One region of the Acetobacterium sp. MES1 genome, then DNA from elsewhere that is predicted to be linked to it. Evidence: a T-box and tRNA genes for the amino acid it is inferred to sense, from the RefSeq annotation. Region 1 holds a T-box; the other holds one or more tRNA genes.
What was found. A T-box is a leader RNA that pairs with one kind of tRNA and senses whether it is charged. The one in region 1 lies ahead of ileS (isoleucine--tRNA ligase), so its partner is inferred to be a tRNA-Ile.

Region 1 (7,387 bases):
GTCGTTCGCCGCCGGAGAGTTCGGAGATATACACCCATTGGCTGTTTTTATCAAACAGAAAAAGCTCCATCATTTGAGCGGCGGTGACCGTTTCACCCCGGGAATTTTCCATGACTTCGGCTTTTTCCCGGATATAATCAATGGCCCGGAGGCTCAGATCCATATCCTCGGATTCCTGGGAAAAATAACCGAGTTTAACGGTATCCCCCAGGGTGATGGTGCCGCTATCCGGCTTAAGTTTTCCGGCCAAAAGATTGAGCAGGGTCGATTTGCCATATCCGTTTTTACCGATGATCCCAATCCGTTCACTGGGACCGAGGATCATCGAAAAATCGCTGATAATTTTCTGGGGGCCAAAGGATTTGCATAAATGCTCGATTTCAATGACTTTTTTACCCAGCCGTGAAAAGCCCACCGAGATTTCCATTTGATTTTCGGACAGATCGGTGGCCTGGTCTTTAATTTCTTCAAACCGTTGAATTCGGGCTTTCTGTTTGGTGGTTCGGGCCCGGGCCCCCCGGCGGATCCAGGCCAGTTCCCGGCGGTAGAGGTTTTGACGTTTGGCTTCAATGGCGTTTTGAGCTTCCCGGCGGTTCGCTTTCTGTTCTAAAAAGTCTGAATAATTGCCGGTATACTCATAGAGCTGGCCCTTATCCAATTCGATTGTTCGGGTCACCACCCGATCCAGAAAATAACGGTCATGAGTTACCATCAGCAACGCCCCTTTGCGGTTTAACAGGTAGTTTTCCAGCCAGGCAATGGTGTCATTGTCGAGGTGATTGGTCGGCTCATCGAGAATCAGCAAATCACAAGGTGTCAGCAGGGCCGAGGCCATCGCTACCCGTTTGCGCTGGCCACCGGAAAGCTGCTTGATTTTTTTATGGTAGTCGTGAATACCCAGCTGGGAGAGGATTGTTTCGACCTGGGATTTTAGATTCCAGAGGTTTTCGTCATCAATACGCTGAGATAACGACAGCAGCCGCTTTTGCAGGGGGGCATCTTCCGGGGAATCTTCCAGGGCGGCCAGGGTGGACTCATAATCCCGGACCAGGTTCATTTCCGGCGAGTTGGCGCAAAAGACCTGGAAAAGCACCGTGGTATCCGGGTTAAGATCGGGATCCTGGGGCAGGATTTCGACCCGCTTGGTGCCAAAAAATTTAACTGCACCAGCGTCGGGGCTGTCGAGGCTTCCAATAATCTTAAGCAGCGAGGTTTTACCTGAGCCGTTGACCCCAATCACCCCGATCTTGTCAGTGTCGGCGATGGAAAAAGAAATATCATGAAAAAGGGTTTTGACCCCATAGGTTTTTTTTAAGTTCTCAATACTGGCTATATTCATTGACTCGTCCTTTGTGTTTTTGTTTTGCTGATATTTTATCATAAATTGGGGGATCTTGGAAAAACTTTACAAAAAGTCCTGAAAATAGTATCATGTAGTCATAATAATTCGAAGTAGATTAAGGTGGGGTGAACAGAATGATGTTGGGTAAAACCGTTTTTATTGCAAAAAGTGCCGATGTAGTGGGTAAAGTAAAGCTGGGTAATTTTATCTCGGTGTGGTTTCAGGCAGTCATCCGGGGGGATGTGGACAGTATTACCATTGGCGATCGCACCAATATTCAGGATGGTACGGTGGTGCACGTGGCTCCAGGTTATCCCACAGTCATCGGTGCTGGCGTGAGCATTGGTCACAATGCCATTATTCACGGCTGCGAAATCGGGGATAATGTCTTAGTGGGGATGGGGGCGATTATTCTTAACGGAGCCAAAATCGGCGATAACTCCATTGTCGGTGCCGGTTCACTGGTGACTCAAGGCAAGGTCTTTCCGCCCAACTCACTCATCATGGGCAGCCCAGCTAAGGTGGTTCGGGAACTGAAGCCGGAAGAAATCCAGAGCATCCGGGACAATGCCGAAGAATATCTGGATACCATGAAGGGTTATATGTAAAGCGTCTGCTAACTCTGAGCAAATAAAAAAAGACCCAAGGGGTCTTTTTTAGATGGTTAAAACTTGACCGGGGTCAGGCGAAAGCGTTCCAGTGGTTTGTGTAAAATGGTGACCAGGACAACCCCAAATACGCCCTGCAACAGGCTAAACGGGACGTTGACCAGCGGACCGGCAATATTGCCGTACATAATCACTTCAGAAACGTAGTAAACGGCCGTCATGGCAATCACTGCCGGGAACATCCCAAGGAGGATATTTTTGTCAGGGAAACGCTTCATCAGATAGCCAAAAATAAAGGCCATTGAGCCTTTGGCAATAAAAGTCGGCAGCACATAGGCGCCGTAACCGCCAAAATAGTCAGCGCTGGCCGAGCCGATGGCGGCAGCAATCAGACCGCCCCAGGGCCCCAGGATATAGGCAGATAACAGTACCGCCCCATCGCCGGGATGGATGTAACCGGTCGGCAGGGGAATCTTGATCAGGGAGGTCATGATGAAAGTCAGGGCCATCATCAGGGCAGTGTAGGTGATTTTTCTGGTTTGTTCGTTCATTTTCTTTCCTCGTTTTCTAAAAAATGCCAGGCATTTGCAAAATGGATCAAGATTGCGCAATCATGATGGGTGAAAACAGGCCACAGCGGCCAGGTGTTTGTGCAATTGCCGATAAAAAATACTAAGCCGCAGAAAACCCTTGGCTTAGTATAGAATTATCCCATATTATTTTTAGAATACAAGGGTTTGAATGACCTGATTTTTTTAAAAATCTGAACCCATCAAACCTGCTCAATAAAGATACCAACAGCACTCACGCCGGGAAGGTCAGTTTTATCCGGATTGTTGGGGGAAATGGTCAGGCTGATGGTATAGCCGCTGACAGTTCCCTTCAGATTGGTGGATTCAGAAACGGTTTCCTCGCTATAATCCGGGGCGACAGCCAGCAGACTCTGGTAAAAACTAAGGATTTCATCAGTGGAAAAATCCGAAACATAGGCCGCTTTCCAGCCTGGTTTGCCTGCGGCGGTGGTGATCTGGTTCGATTCGGAAACGCTGGTTACGCCATACAGCGGAACCATCTGGATGGGATAATTGCCCGCCAGTAGACCGGCTTCATCAACATAGAGATCGGCCTGATTTTCGGAAATGACCGTTTGCATGTCCTGGGGCACCACAATCGCAGTGGTAGCGGTGGTATCCGGCAGATTATTTTTAATTTGGTCAGGTTGTTTGGTCGTTGTTGTTTCTTCAGCGGTTGTTTTTTGATCGGTCGTTTTTTCGTCATTCATCAGCTTTGGGATCATAAAGACGGCGCCAGCAATCAGAACCCCAATTAGGACAACCGAAAGAATAATATAACGTGTTTTCATAATGACTCCTTTTTGGAAATGGACAGATCAATTGGAAACGGCGGTAGTCAAATCGTTTTGTTTCCCAATGATCTGTGTAACGAATGAATAGTTCGCCCTTATTATAACCCATATTCTTAATTTTTTGAATAAACATTTCAAAAAACTTGATTTTATTAAGGATATTGGATAGAATATAAAACAGACCTTTTTACTTTTAAATCGTTATTAACTATTGTATTCAACTAACTAAAAAAATAAATGTCAGGAAAAGGACGCTGTGGGGAATGCTTTAACAGAGAGATAATCACTTCGGTGAAAGATTGTCGAAAGATACCTCAGAGAGATCACCTTTGAACAGGATTTCTGAAGACTTAAGTTGGCCATTGGTTAATTAAGCTTAGGAAATCCCGGGGAATCGTTAACTTCATGGAGTGGGCAGTTGCTGCCAACTTGGGTGGTACCGCGATTTTTCGTCCCTTGGATTTTTCAGGGGGCGTTTTTTGTGTTTGGCGAGTCTTGTGCGACCACGGATTGCGTGATCCCAAAGCGTATTACTTAAGAGCAGAAAATAAACACAGATTAAGCAATGCAGTTATGTAAACTAAGAGAGACTTAATGGAGGTAGAAATATGGCGCAGTTTAAAACATTAATAGAAGGAAAAATTGGCGACAGAGAAGATGCAATCTCAAAACAATGGGAAGCGATGAATCTGTTGCAGCAGAGTATTGATAACCGGGCGGGGAAACAGGACTTTGTTTTTTATGAGGGTCCCCCAACGGCTAACGGCCGTCCCGGAATCCACCACGTGCTGGCCCGGACACTGAAAGATACGGTCTGTAAATATAAGGTCATGGATGGCTATCGGGTGCTGCGTAAAGGCGGCTGGGATACCCATGGTCTGCCGGTGGAAATCGAAGTGGAAAAACAGCTGGGGCTGTCCAGCAAACCGGAAATTGAAGCCTATGGCATCGATAAGTTCAACGAAAAATGTAAGGAGTCGGTCTTTAATTACGAAGGTCAATGGAAGGAAATGAGCCGCAAAATGGGTTATTTCATTGACATGGAAAACCCTTACATCACCCTGGATAACAATTATATTGAATCGGTCTGGTGGATTCTCGATAAATTCAATAAAGAAGGGTTTCTCTATGAAGGGCATAAGATCATGCCCTATTGCCCCCGCTGTGGTACTGGTCTGGCCTCCCATGAGGTCGCTCAGGGCTATCAGGAAATCAAAAGCAACACCGTTGTTGCGGCCTTTAAACGCAAGGATGCCAACGAATACTTTTTAGTCTGGACCACTACCCCCTGGACGCTGGCGGCCAATGTGGCACTGGCCGTTCATCCCGAGGCCGATTACATCAAAGCCCGCAGCAATGATGACGTGTATATTTGCGCCAAGGTGCTGGCGCCCAAACTCCTGGGCGATGACTACGAAATCATTGAAGAAATGAAGGGAAAAGACTTGGAGTACGTTGAGTATGATCAGCTGATGCCCTTTGTGACGCCCGATAAAAAAGCTTTTTTTGTCACCTGTGCCGACTATGTCACCACCGAAGATGGTACCGGGATTGTTCATATCGCCCCGGCTTTTGGGGAAGATGACTACAAGGTTGGCCGGGCCTACCATCTGCCGGTGCTGCAGCCGGTGGCCGAGGACGGCAAATATACCGACACCCCCTGGAAGGGACAATTTGTCATCGATGCCGATCTCGATATCATCAAATGGTTAAAAGCCGAAGGCAAGCTGTTCAAAAAAGAAAAGGTGCTCCATAATTATCCCCATTGCTGGCGCTGTAAAACTCCGCTTTTATATTATGCCAAACCGAGCTGGTATATCGAAATGACCAAGATCAAAGATACCCTGATCGCAAATAATAATGGCGTCGAGTGGTACCCGGATTTTGTCGGCGAAAAACGTTTTGGCAACTGGCTGGAAAACCTCAATGACTGGGCGATCTCAAGAAGTCGCTACTGGGGAACGCCGCTGCCGGTGTGGCGCTGTGATGCGTGCGGTAAGCTGGAAACCGTCGGTTCCCGAAAAGAACTGGTGGAACGGGCCATTGAGGGGATTGACGAAAGCATTGAGCTGCACCGCCCTTATGTGGATGATGTTCATTTCACCTGCCCGGATTGCGGTAAAACCATGACCCGGGTCAAAGACGTTATCGACTGCTGGTTTGATTCCGGCTCGATGCCTTTTGCCCAACATCACTATCCCTTTGAAAACAAAGAACTGTGGGAAGAACAATTCCCGGCTGATTTTATCTGTGAAGGGATTGACCAGACCCGGGGTTGGTTCTATTCATTACTGGCGATTTCTTCCTTTGTCACCGGTAAAGCGCCCTATAAAAAAGTGCTGGTCAATGACCTGATCCTCGATGCCGACGGCCAGAAAATGTCCAAATCCCGGGGCAATACGGTTGATCCCTTTGAAATGTTTTCTGAATATGGGGCGGATGCGCTGCGTTGGTATCTGCTTTATGTCTCGCCAGCCTGGACGCCAACTCGTTTTGATGTCAAGGGGATTAAAGAGGTGCAAAGTAAATTTTTTAATACCTTAAAAAATACCTACCATTTCTTTGCCCTGTATGCCAATACCGATAGCATCGATCCAAGAGAATTCTTTGTGCCCTATGCCAATCGTCCCGAAATTGATGCCTGGATTCTTTCTAAATACAACCGTCTGGTTAAAGAAGTCCGGGAAGAAATGGACGTCTTTGACCTGACCAAAGCGGTCAAAAAAATCCAGAATTTTGTTAACGAAGATTTATCCAACTGGTATATCCGCCGCAACCGTCGCCGGTTCTGGGGAACCGAACTGACGGAGGATAAAAAAGCCGTTTACAACACCACCTGGGAAGTGCTTGAAGGGGTGGTTCGGCTGTGTGCGCCCTTTGCGCCATACATCACCGAAGAACTGTATCAGAAGCTGACCGATGGCGTATCCGTCCATCTGGCGGATTACCCGACCGTCAATGAAGCGCTGATTCAGGATGCCATCGAAGAACCGATGGATCTGGTACGGGAACTGGTCAGCCTCGGTCGTGGTGCCCGGGAAGAAGCCCAGATCAAGGTTCGCCAACCGCTATCCAAGATCATTGTCGATGGCAAGTACCGGGAAACCCTGGGCGATCTTTGCGTCCTGATTGAAGAGGAACTAAATATTAAAAACGTCGTCTTTGAAGATAATCTTGGTGACTTCATGAACTATGCCTTAAAACCCGACTTTAAGGTCGCGGGCCCGATTCTCGGTAAGAATGTCAAGCTGCTGGGCAAGGCCCTGGCTTCAGTGGAAGCCAGTGAGGTGGTGGCCAAGCTGGAAACTGACGGCAGCTTTGTGATTGAGCTGGATGGCGAAAGCCTCGAACTGCGCAAAGATTTCATCGACATCCGGATTTCCGCCAAAGAAGGCTTCAATGTCCAGATGTTTAACAATAAGTTTGTCATCCTCGATACCAGCCTCACACAGGAGCTACTCGATGAAGGCTGTGCCCGGGAGTTTGTCTCCCGGATTCAGCAGTTGCGAAAAGCCAACGGCTTCGAAGTGATGGATCGCATCGATATCACTTACAGCAGTGATGAAGCGATGGATCGGGCGATTGAGATCTATACTGATTTTATTAAAACCGAAACCCTGGCTGATACGATTACGGTTAAGGCCGGTGTTGGGGAAGTGTTTAATCTCAATGGCCATGATACCGGGATTGAACTGACAAAGAAATAAAATAAACCCCGATCAAACAGGTGTGATGCTTGATCGGGGTTTGTTGTTTTTTGCAATGAAATAATCCTATTTTTCTTCATACTGGGGATAATAGCCCAGAAACTGAAAATATTCGGCCTTTTCCTGAATAATCGGCAGTAGGTTGACCAGAGTGTTTTGGGAGATATTTCCGGTGAAATCGACAAAAAACAGGTATTCCCAGTTCTCTTTTAACAGTGGCCGGGATTCGATCTTACAGAGGTTGAGTGAAAACACCGAAAAGATCCCGATGATTTCATAGAGCGCCCCGGGACGATGGGGCAGATGAAAGGCGATGCTGACCCGGGTGGGGTTTTCAAACAGTTCAATCTGCCGTGAAATTATC
Region 2 (7,387 bases), on a different contig from region 1:
CGGTTCTTCCGGAATATCAGTTATTGGTGGTTCAGTGATGGGATTTTCCTCTGTCGGCGCTTCGACCACGGGAGTGTCCACCACTGGTGCTTCATCAACTGGAGATGTTTCCGGCTGGATATCCTCAACAACAACCTCAGTCACCGGTGCTTCAATAACTGGTACGTCTTCAACCGGTACCTCTGCCACTACCGCCGGGGTTTCTGTCGCTTGATTTACTGGTGTCTCTGACGTATGACTCGCAGCCACACTGGCAGTGTTTGTCTCCGGTTCAAGAATTGGTTCTTCTTCAACTACAGCCGCAACCGAGCCCGTTTGAAGCTTTTCGGCATCTGTGATGGGTGTTTCCTGAGAAGCTGTCGCTGCAGCTGGTTCCACATTGTCAACACGGGCAACCAAAACCTCCGGCTGATTATTCTTTTCCTCGGTTCTGATGGCAGTTATGACTTGGGTTACTTCTTCTGTTGTTAAAAAATCTGTAGATCGGGCCGTCCGGATTTCATAATCGCTACCTTCCCGGTTTCTTCGTCCACTTTTATCAGCACTGGTATCACCAACTGCTGCTTCCAGTACTTCCAGACTGTCAATATAGCCAATACTGGTACCTTTGTAAATCACCTCGTAGGCCCGGGTTTGCGCATCGACTGCTCCGGCTCCCACTAATACTAAAAAAGTACAGACCACCACTGCGGAGCCCCGCATTTTAAACAGCCGCCTTTTGTCTTTGTTCAACGTTTCCCCGTGATTGACATGTTCAATCTCTACGAATTCATCATGTTCAACTTGCTTGGTCGACCAATTAAATCGGTATTTTTTAATTCTTGCTCGGACTTTTTCAAAAAAATTCTGAGTTTTTTCCATGCCTCTCCTCCTGTTACAATTTATTTACATTTATGATACCATATGGCTTTATATTTTACAAGTATTTTGTATGTCTAAACGTTTTTTATTCGCTATGGTATTCGTTCATAAATCAGGAAGAAAGGGTATGACACTAAATACGGCTGCAACTATTGGCCATCGTTCCAGCCTAAAATTTTAATCAGTCGCAATTCCGAATAACCATAGGCACTGGCCGGATAATTGATTCGATCCGTGGTATTCGAATTAATGAGATAATCTGCCATTTTTCCATCGCTGTCCGTAATTACATCTGTAATGATAACCGAATGGAGCCAGTCGCCATTTTGTCCATATTGTAAAACATCGCCAATTGATCCCGAATAGACGTTCTCGTCAACAAGCGCCACCAGTCCATAGCCATCATTTTCGCTGGCGTAGGTGTAAAATTCCTCAACCCCGGTCCAGGCAGGGCTCCGACCCCAGTCCACTTCATCCAGATTCACTTCTTCGCCGTACCATTTCCATTTGTTGTCACCGTCGCTGTCCATGGGGATTCCACCAGCAAAAAGACACTGTGAAATATAATTATTGCAGTTACCACCGTAACGATCATAACTGCCATAAGCATCATTTCGCTCGACTTCAATGGCATCAACCCAGGTCATGGCGTAATCCAGTGCTGCCTCCGTATCATAGTCATGATCAACTGCTACTGTCTCGCTTTCCCATACCTCTGAATTAAAGTCATCCTTTTCCTCGGCCAAGGCTTCGATAACTGCCAGTGCATCACTAAGCAGTTCATCTGCCACCACCTCAGGATCGTCATAACTGCCTTCAATTGCTTCTTCCAGCATTAAAAAGCTGTCCTCGTCTTTATAATGTTCAGTGATGGCATAACCATCAGCGGTTTCCGTGAGATAAAAGGTGTGGGTAATCCCGGAACTGGAAGACTCCACATCGGGGATAAAGGCAAAGTTAACGGTATGGTCTTCTAACAGAACCACTTCGATCGCATCCGAATTGGTGTCAACGCTTGTCACAGTCAAGCCACATTGATAGTCACTCATTCTCAGATCATTACTCTGGTTTTGTCGCAGTTGGATCAGATAGTCCATGGCACTCTGATTGACCCAGGCATTTTCACCGGTGGGATCGACAAAAATCCCGGTAAGGTCCTCCGTTTCCAGATTGGCCATGGCACGGAAATAGGTTTCAAAATAGTCATTGATCGGTTTTAGCATGGCACTATCGATTGTCTCATCGCTCTCCCGAATTTTTATGTTGCCTCCGCTTTTAGCCGTATTACTTTCCGGTTTCGCATCAAAAATACTCCCAGCACTGGTCGCAACGGCATCTGAATTTGCCATGACACCGATAGACACGACACCCATTGCCATGATCGTCATGATCACCAGCCCGATCATTGTTCTTCTTCGTTTCCGCCTGATGGCATTTTTTCTTCTTTTCATTTCCCCACCTCTTCAGTATTTGTAACAATTATATATCTATAATGTGTACTTCTCGTGAACAAACCATGAAGATCTGAAAAAAACCGACAAACCGATTATTTATTGATACTGTACCACCAAAACCTGGCAATAATCCAAAAAATAAAAAAAACAGCTTACGCTGTCATCTTTATAAGTGGTGGTGCCCAGAGGCGGAATCGAACCACCGACACGGGGATTTTCAGTCCCCTGCTCTACCGACTGAGCTATCTGGGCATATATAAAACTTGGCAAAAAAATATGGTGGGCCTTCAGGGGCTCGAACCCCGGACCTACCGGTTATGAGCCGGTTGCTCTAACCAACTGAGCTAAAGGCCCCCAAGTAATTTCTAAAAAAAATGGTCGAGGTGAGAGGATTCGAACCTCCGGCCCCATGGTCCCAAACCATGTGCGCTACCAAACTGCGCTACACCTCGATACAATACTTGACTATTATAAATGTTTTCGTGTCTGCTGTCAAGGACTTTTTTATCTTTATGCTTTTCGATACGATTTATCTTTGACGACTTGCTTATTATAGCACGATCGCAAACCCTAATGCAAGTCTTTTTTTCACAAAAGAATCATTTTTTTGACTCTTTTGTGAAAAAGCTTGATCCGTATCTATTTTTCCAATACGGTTGCCTTGGCAGTGGTTGATTCTTTTTCTCGGCGGTTCAGATAACCCTCAACCCGATTAACCCCCCAGCCAAAAATTCTGATCAAGGGATAGATATCCAAGGTTGTAATACCCAACACGATAAACATCGCTGGCAGAAAATCCTGGATTGGAGTCAGGAAAAACAAATCTTCCAAGAACAGCACACAGCATAAAAATGAAACCGTCATCGCAAAGAATAAGGCCCAGCGCTTATTGTCAAGTGGCTGGCAGACCCGAAAAAGAATCACTAAGCCAATCAAACCGGTGGAAATAACCGCCAGCGTAGAAATTTGCTGATGATCGAGAGACAGGTAAGCGCCGACGATCATGATCATCACCACATTAAACACCACCGTCAGCGCCCCCGGCAAGGATTTTTTGAGCACCTTTTCGAGAAAGTTGCCGGTAATCCGGTTCTTATTGGGCTCCAGGGCCAGAAAAACCGAGGGTGCCCCAATTGTCAACGCACTGATCAAGGTCAGTTGAATCGGTACAAAAGGATAGGCCTCATTGGCAATGATCACAATCACCGCCAGCAAAAGCGAAAACATGGTTTTCACCAAAAATAGCGAGGCCGCCCTGGTAATATTATTAATAACCCGGCGCCCTTCCATCAAGACCCGGGTAAAACTGGCGAAGTTGGAATCCAATAAGACCAACTGTGAAACCTGGCGCACCGCATCGCTGCCTTCGGCCATGGCAATGCTACAGTCCGCCTCTCTTAAAGCCAGTACATCATTGACCCCATCCCCAGTCATCGCCACGGTATGACCTTGATTTTTAAGCGATTCAATTAAAAGTCGTTTCTGCCCCGGGGTTACCCGACCAAAAACCGAATAGTCCAGCGCAGCCTTACGGACATCCTCCTCGGTGGTGAGGGTGGCGGCATCCACAGAATTATCCCAATCCAGCAAACCCGCCCGATGGGCAACCTGAGATACCGTTACTGGATTATCTCCGGAAATAACTTTGATTGTGACTCCCTGATTTCTAAAAAACTCCAGGGTCTTCTTGGCTTCCTGACGAATTTTATCGCCCATCGGCAACAGTGCCACCGTTTTGATATGATCCGGCAAACTCCCATCCTCTTTAAATGGTTCCGAAGCATAGCCCAACATTAAAACCCGATTGCCTTCACTGGCATAGCCTTCAACCTTATCCTGAATTTCCGGATAACGCTCTTTTAAAATGAATTCCGGTGCCCCGATCACAAAGGTGCCCTGGTCGCTGAAAAAAGCACCACTCCACTTCCGCTCCGAGGAAAAGGGAACTACCCGGTCACACTGCCATTTGGGCGCCTCGCCCTTGCAACTTTCATAAAGGGCCCGATAGGTGGCATTATCATCTTTTAAATTGGCAATCAAAGCCCGGATCGCCTGAACCGGATTTTTGTCATGACAAAGGGTTTCCATTGACAATACTTCCATATTGCCCTCGGTGATGGTTCCGGTTTTATCCAGACAAAGCATATCGACCCGGGCCAGCGTCTCAATGCAATAAAGCTCCTGAACCAGCGTCTGATGCTGTCCCAACCGGATTACCCCAACGGCCAGGGCGACACTGGTTAAGAGTACCAACCCTTCCGGAATCATCCCAATCAATGCCGCCACCGTCTGGGTCACACCAGCCTGAAGCGGCAGCGCCTGGACGATCAACTGCTTATAGAGAAGCAGCAGACCAATGGGAACAATCACGATGCTGATGCTTTTCATAATAAAGCCCAATGCTTTCATAATTTCAGAGTTCGGTTTTTTTGCCACCTTGACAGCGTCAACCAGTTTTGAGGCATAGTTTTCCAGACCAACCTGAGTCACCAAAACGCTGGCTTCCCCGGAAACCACAAAACTGCCGGACAGCAGCGAATCGCCCTCATATTTCATAATCGAATCTGACTCACCTGTCAGCAACGATTCATTGACTTCCAGCTCACCTTTGACCACCCGGGAATCGGATGGCACCTGTTTGCCAGCCTTGAGGATCAGAATATCGTCCAGGACGATTTTTTCAAAAACAATTTCCTGGCGGTTGCCATCCCTGATCACCGTCACATGGGGTTGTGAAATCAACGAGAGCCGATCAATGGTTTTTTTTGCCTTAATTTCCTGAATGATACCAATCAATGTGTTTATTATGACAATATTAATAAATAGAAGGTTTTGAAATGACTGTACAAAAATAACCATTAATGCCAGGATGATGTTAAGCATGTTAAACAAGGTTAAACTATTATCCCTGACAATTCTACCAATGGTTTTTGTTTTGGATTGGGGCTGGATATTAACCTTTCCGGCGGCGATCCTTTCTTCAACCTGGACTTGACTCAGTCCAATTTCAAGGTTGATATGATTATCCATTTAATCCTCCCATTTTGTTATTTACTGGTTGGATTATATCACCGCAATCTTAAAATACCTTGTAGCGCCTCCCGCCGTTTAACAATTGATAACTGTTTCAAATTTTACCAAAAAATTTATTAAACAAAAAAGAAGTCTGCCCCAGGGACAAACCTCTTTATATGTGTAGTATTAATTTTTTTGTTATGCCAGACTTTCTCTGACCACTTGATTCACAAGCTTACCATCCGCCCGACCTTTAACCTTCGGCATCAGGGCACTCATTATTTTTCCCATGTCTTTGGCATCAACAGCACCGGTTTCTGTTATTGTTTCAGCCACAATTACTTTGATTTCATCAAGTGTTAATTGTGTAGGAAGGTAGCTCTCGATAATTACTATTTCTTCGCGAGCCTGCTGGATTAAATCGTCTCTTTGAGCTTTCTCAAACTCAGCCAGGCCATCCCGACGTTGTTTGAGCTGTTTGGCAATAATTTCAAGAATCTGGTCATCTGCCAGTTCCACTTGCTGATCCTTCTCGACTTGTAAAATAGCCGCCCGAATCATGGTAACGGTCGATTTCTTGACCTTATCCTTTTCCTTCATTGCTGTTTTTAAGTCAGCCTGTAATTGATCCTTTAATGCCAATTAGTCACATCCTATCTTTTTTTCATCTTTCTTTTTCTAGCTGCTTCTGATTTTCTTTTTCGCTTTACGCTTGGCTTTTCATAATGCTCTCTTTTGCGAATTTCAGACATAACCCCAGCCATTGCAGTTTTTCTTTTGAAACGTCGCAATGCACTTTCGAGTGTTTCATTTTCTTTGATTTTTACTTCAGACATTTTCAACCCCCCCCTCTAATCCGTTGCTAATTTCCGGTATTGTCAATCAACATGGTATGAGTCAAACTTTATTATACGCAATATTTAGAGCGCTGTCAATTATTTTTCAGCCTGGTGGCCATAATAATGGTCGGCCGCCCAATAAATGATAATGCAGATGCGGAACGGTCTGATTACCATCCTTACCGCAATTATTCACCAGTCGAAAACCACTCTCGGCAATCCCCGTTTTAAGGGCAATGCGATTGGCTACCGTATGAACATGGCAAATAATATCATTGCCTGCCTGAACCGACAGGATCGAATCAAAATGTTCTTTGGGGATAATAATCACATGAACCGGGGCCTGGGGCGCAATATCGTTAAAGGCGATGACCCGGTCATCTTCATAAACCACATCGGCGGGAATTTCCTTATTGACGATCTTACAAAAAATACAGTCTTGGGACATATCTTCCTCCTTAATTATATAGATTCTCCGACTAACTTATCAGCATACCGACTAATATATGATACCCTAACCGGGATGATTCTACCACTTATTTCTTCATCGGTTTTGAGTATCACTGGCAGATAGTTCTTGGTGTGGCCGGTATAGCCAGCATCATCGTGGGTTGCTTCAAAAAGCACCTCAACCACACTGTCATCATTTTTTTTAAGAAAGGCCGCTTCCAATTCCCGGGACAATTCGCTCAGTTCATGACTGCGGGAATTTTTCAGGCTTTCATCGATCTGATCCGGAAAATGGGCCGCTTTTGTTCCGGATCGCCGGGAATATTTAAATACATGGATCTGGTAGAAGCCTACCGCCCTGGCAAAGTCGAGCGTCTCAGCAAATTCTGCCCCCGTTTCTCCGGGGAAGCCTACCATGATATCCGTGGTGATGGCGGCCAATGGAAAGACCTCCCGGATCTGGTTGACGATCTCCATGTATTCAGCCGTCGTATAACGGCGGCCCATCCGTTTGAGCACGGTATCACTACCGCTTTGCAAAGATAAATGAAAATGCGGACAGAAGCTGTTAAGTGCCGCCAGCCGCTTAAGCCGCTGAGGAGTTATAAATTTGGGTTCCATCGACCCCAGCCGAATCCGTTTAAGCTCTTCAATTTTGTCAAGGGTTTCAATCAGATCAATCAGATCGGTTTTACCGGTGTCTTCTTGATCAATTCCATAGGAGGCAATGTGAATCCCAGACAGGATCACCTCCTGATACCCCATTGC

Region 2: it encodes a tRNA-Ile, which carries the amino acid that the T-box ahead of ileS (isoleucine--tRNA ligase) is inferred to sense. The anticodon was not compared.

Annotation. Positions count from the first base shown of each region.
Region 1 covers NZ_MJUY01000014.1:22,755-30,141, forward strand. Annotated here, with positions in the region: gene BI182_RS06150 (ABC-F family ATP-binding cassette domain-containing protein) at 1-1,339, opposite strand, end outside; gene BI182_RS06155 (gamma carbonic anhydrase family protein) at 1,477-1,950, shown strand; gene BI182_RS06160 (ECF transporter S component) at 2,007-2,501, opposite strand; gene BI182_RS06165 (hypothetical protein) at 2,723-3,313, opposite strand; T-box leader at 3,550-3,776, shown strand; gene ileS (isoleucine--tRNA ligase) at 3,925-7,023, shown strand; gene pheA (prephenate dehydratase) at 7,090-7,387, opposite strand, start outside.
Region 2 covers NZ_MJUY01000047.1:153,763-161,149, forward strand. Annotated here, with positions in the region: gene BI182_RS12935 (M23 family metallopeptidase) at 1-861, opposite strand, end outside; gene BI182_RS12940 (amidase domain-containing protein) at 1,011-2,312, opposite strand; tRNA gene BI182_RS12945 (tRNA-Phe) at 2,492-2,567, opposite strand; tRNA gene BI182_RS12950 (tRNA-Ile) at 2,593-2,669, opposite strand; tRNA gene BI182_RS12955 (tRNA-Pro) at 2,691-2,767, opposite strand; gene BI182_RS12960 (cation-translocating P-type ATPase) at 2,955-5,345, opposite strand; gene BI182_RS12965 (GatB/YqeY domain-containing protein) at 5,529-5,972, opposite strand; gene rpsU (30S ribosomal protein S21) at 5,984-6,166, opposite strand; gene BI182_RS12975 (histidine triad nucleotide-binding protein) at 6,273-6,617, opposite strand; gene mtaB (tRNA (N(6)-L-threonylcarbamoyladenosine(37)-C(2))-methylthiotransferase MtaB) at 6,632-7,387, opposite strand, start outside.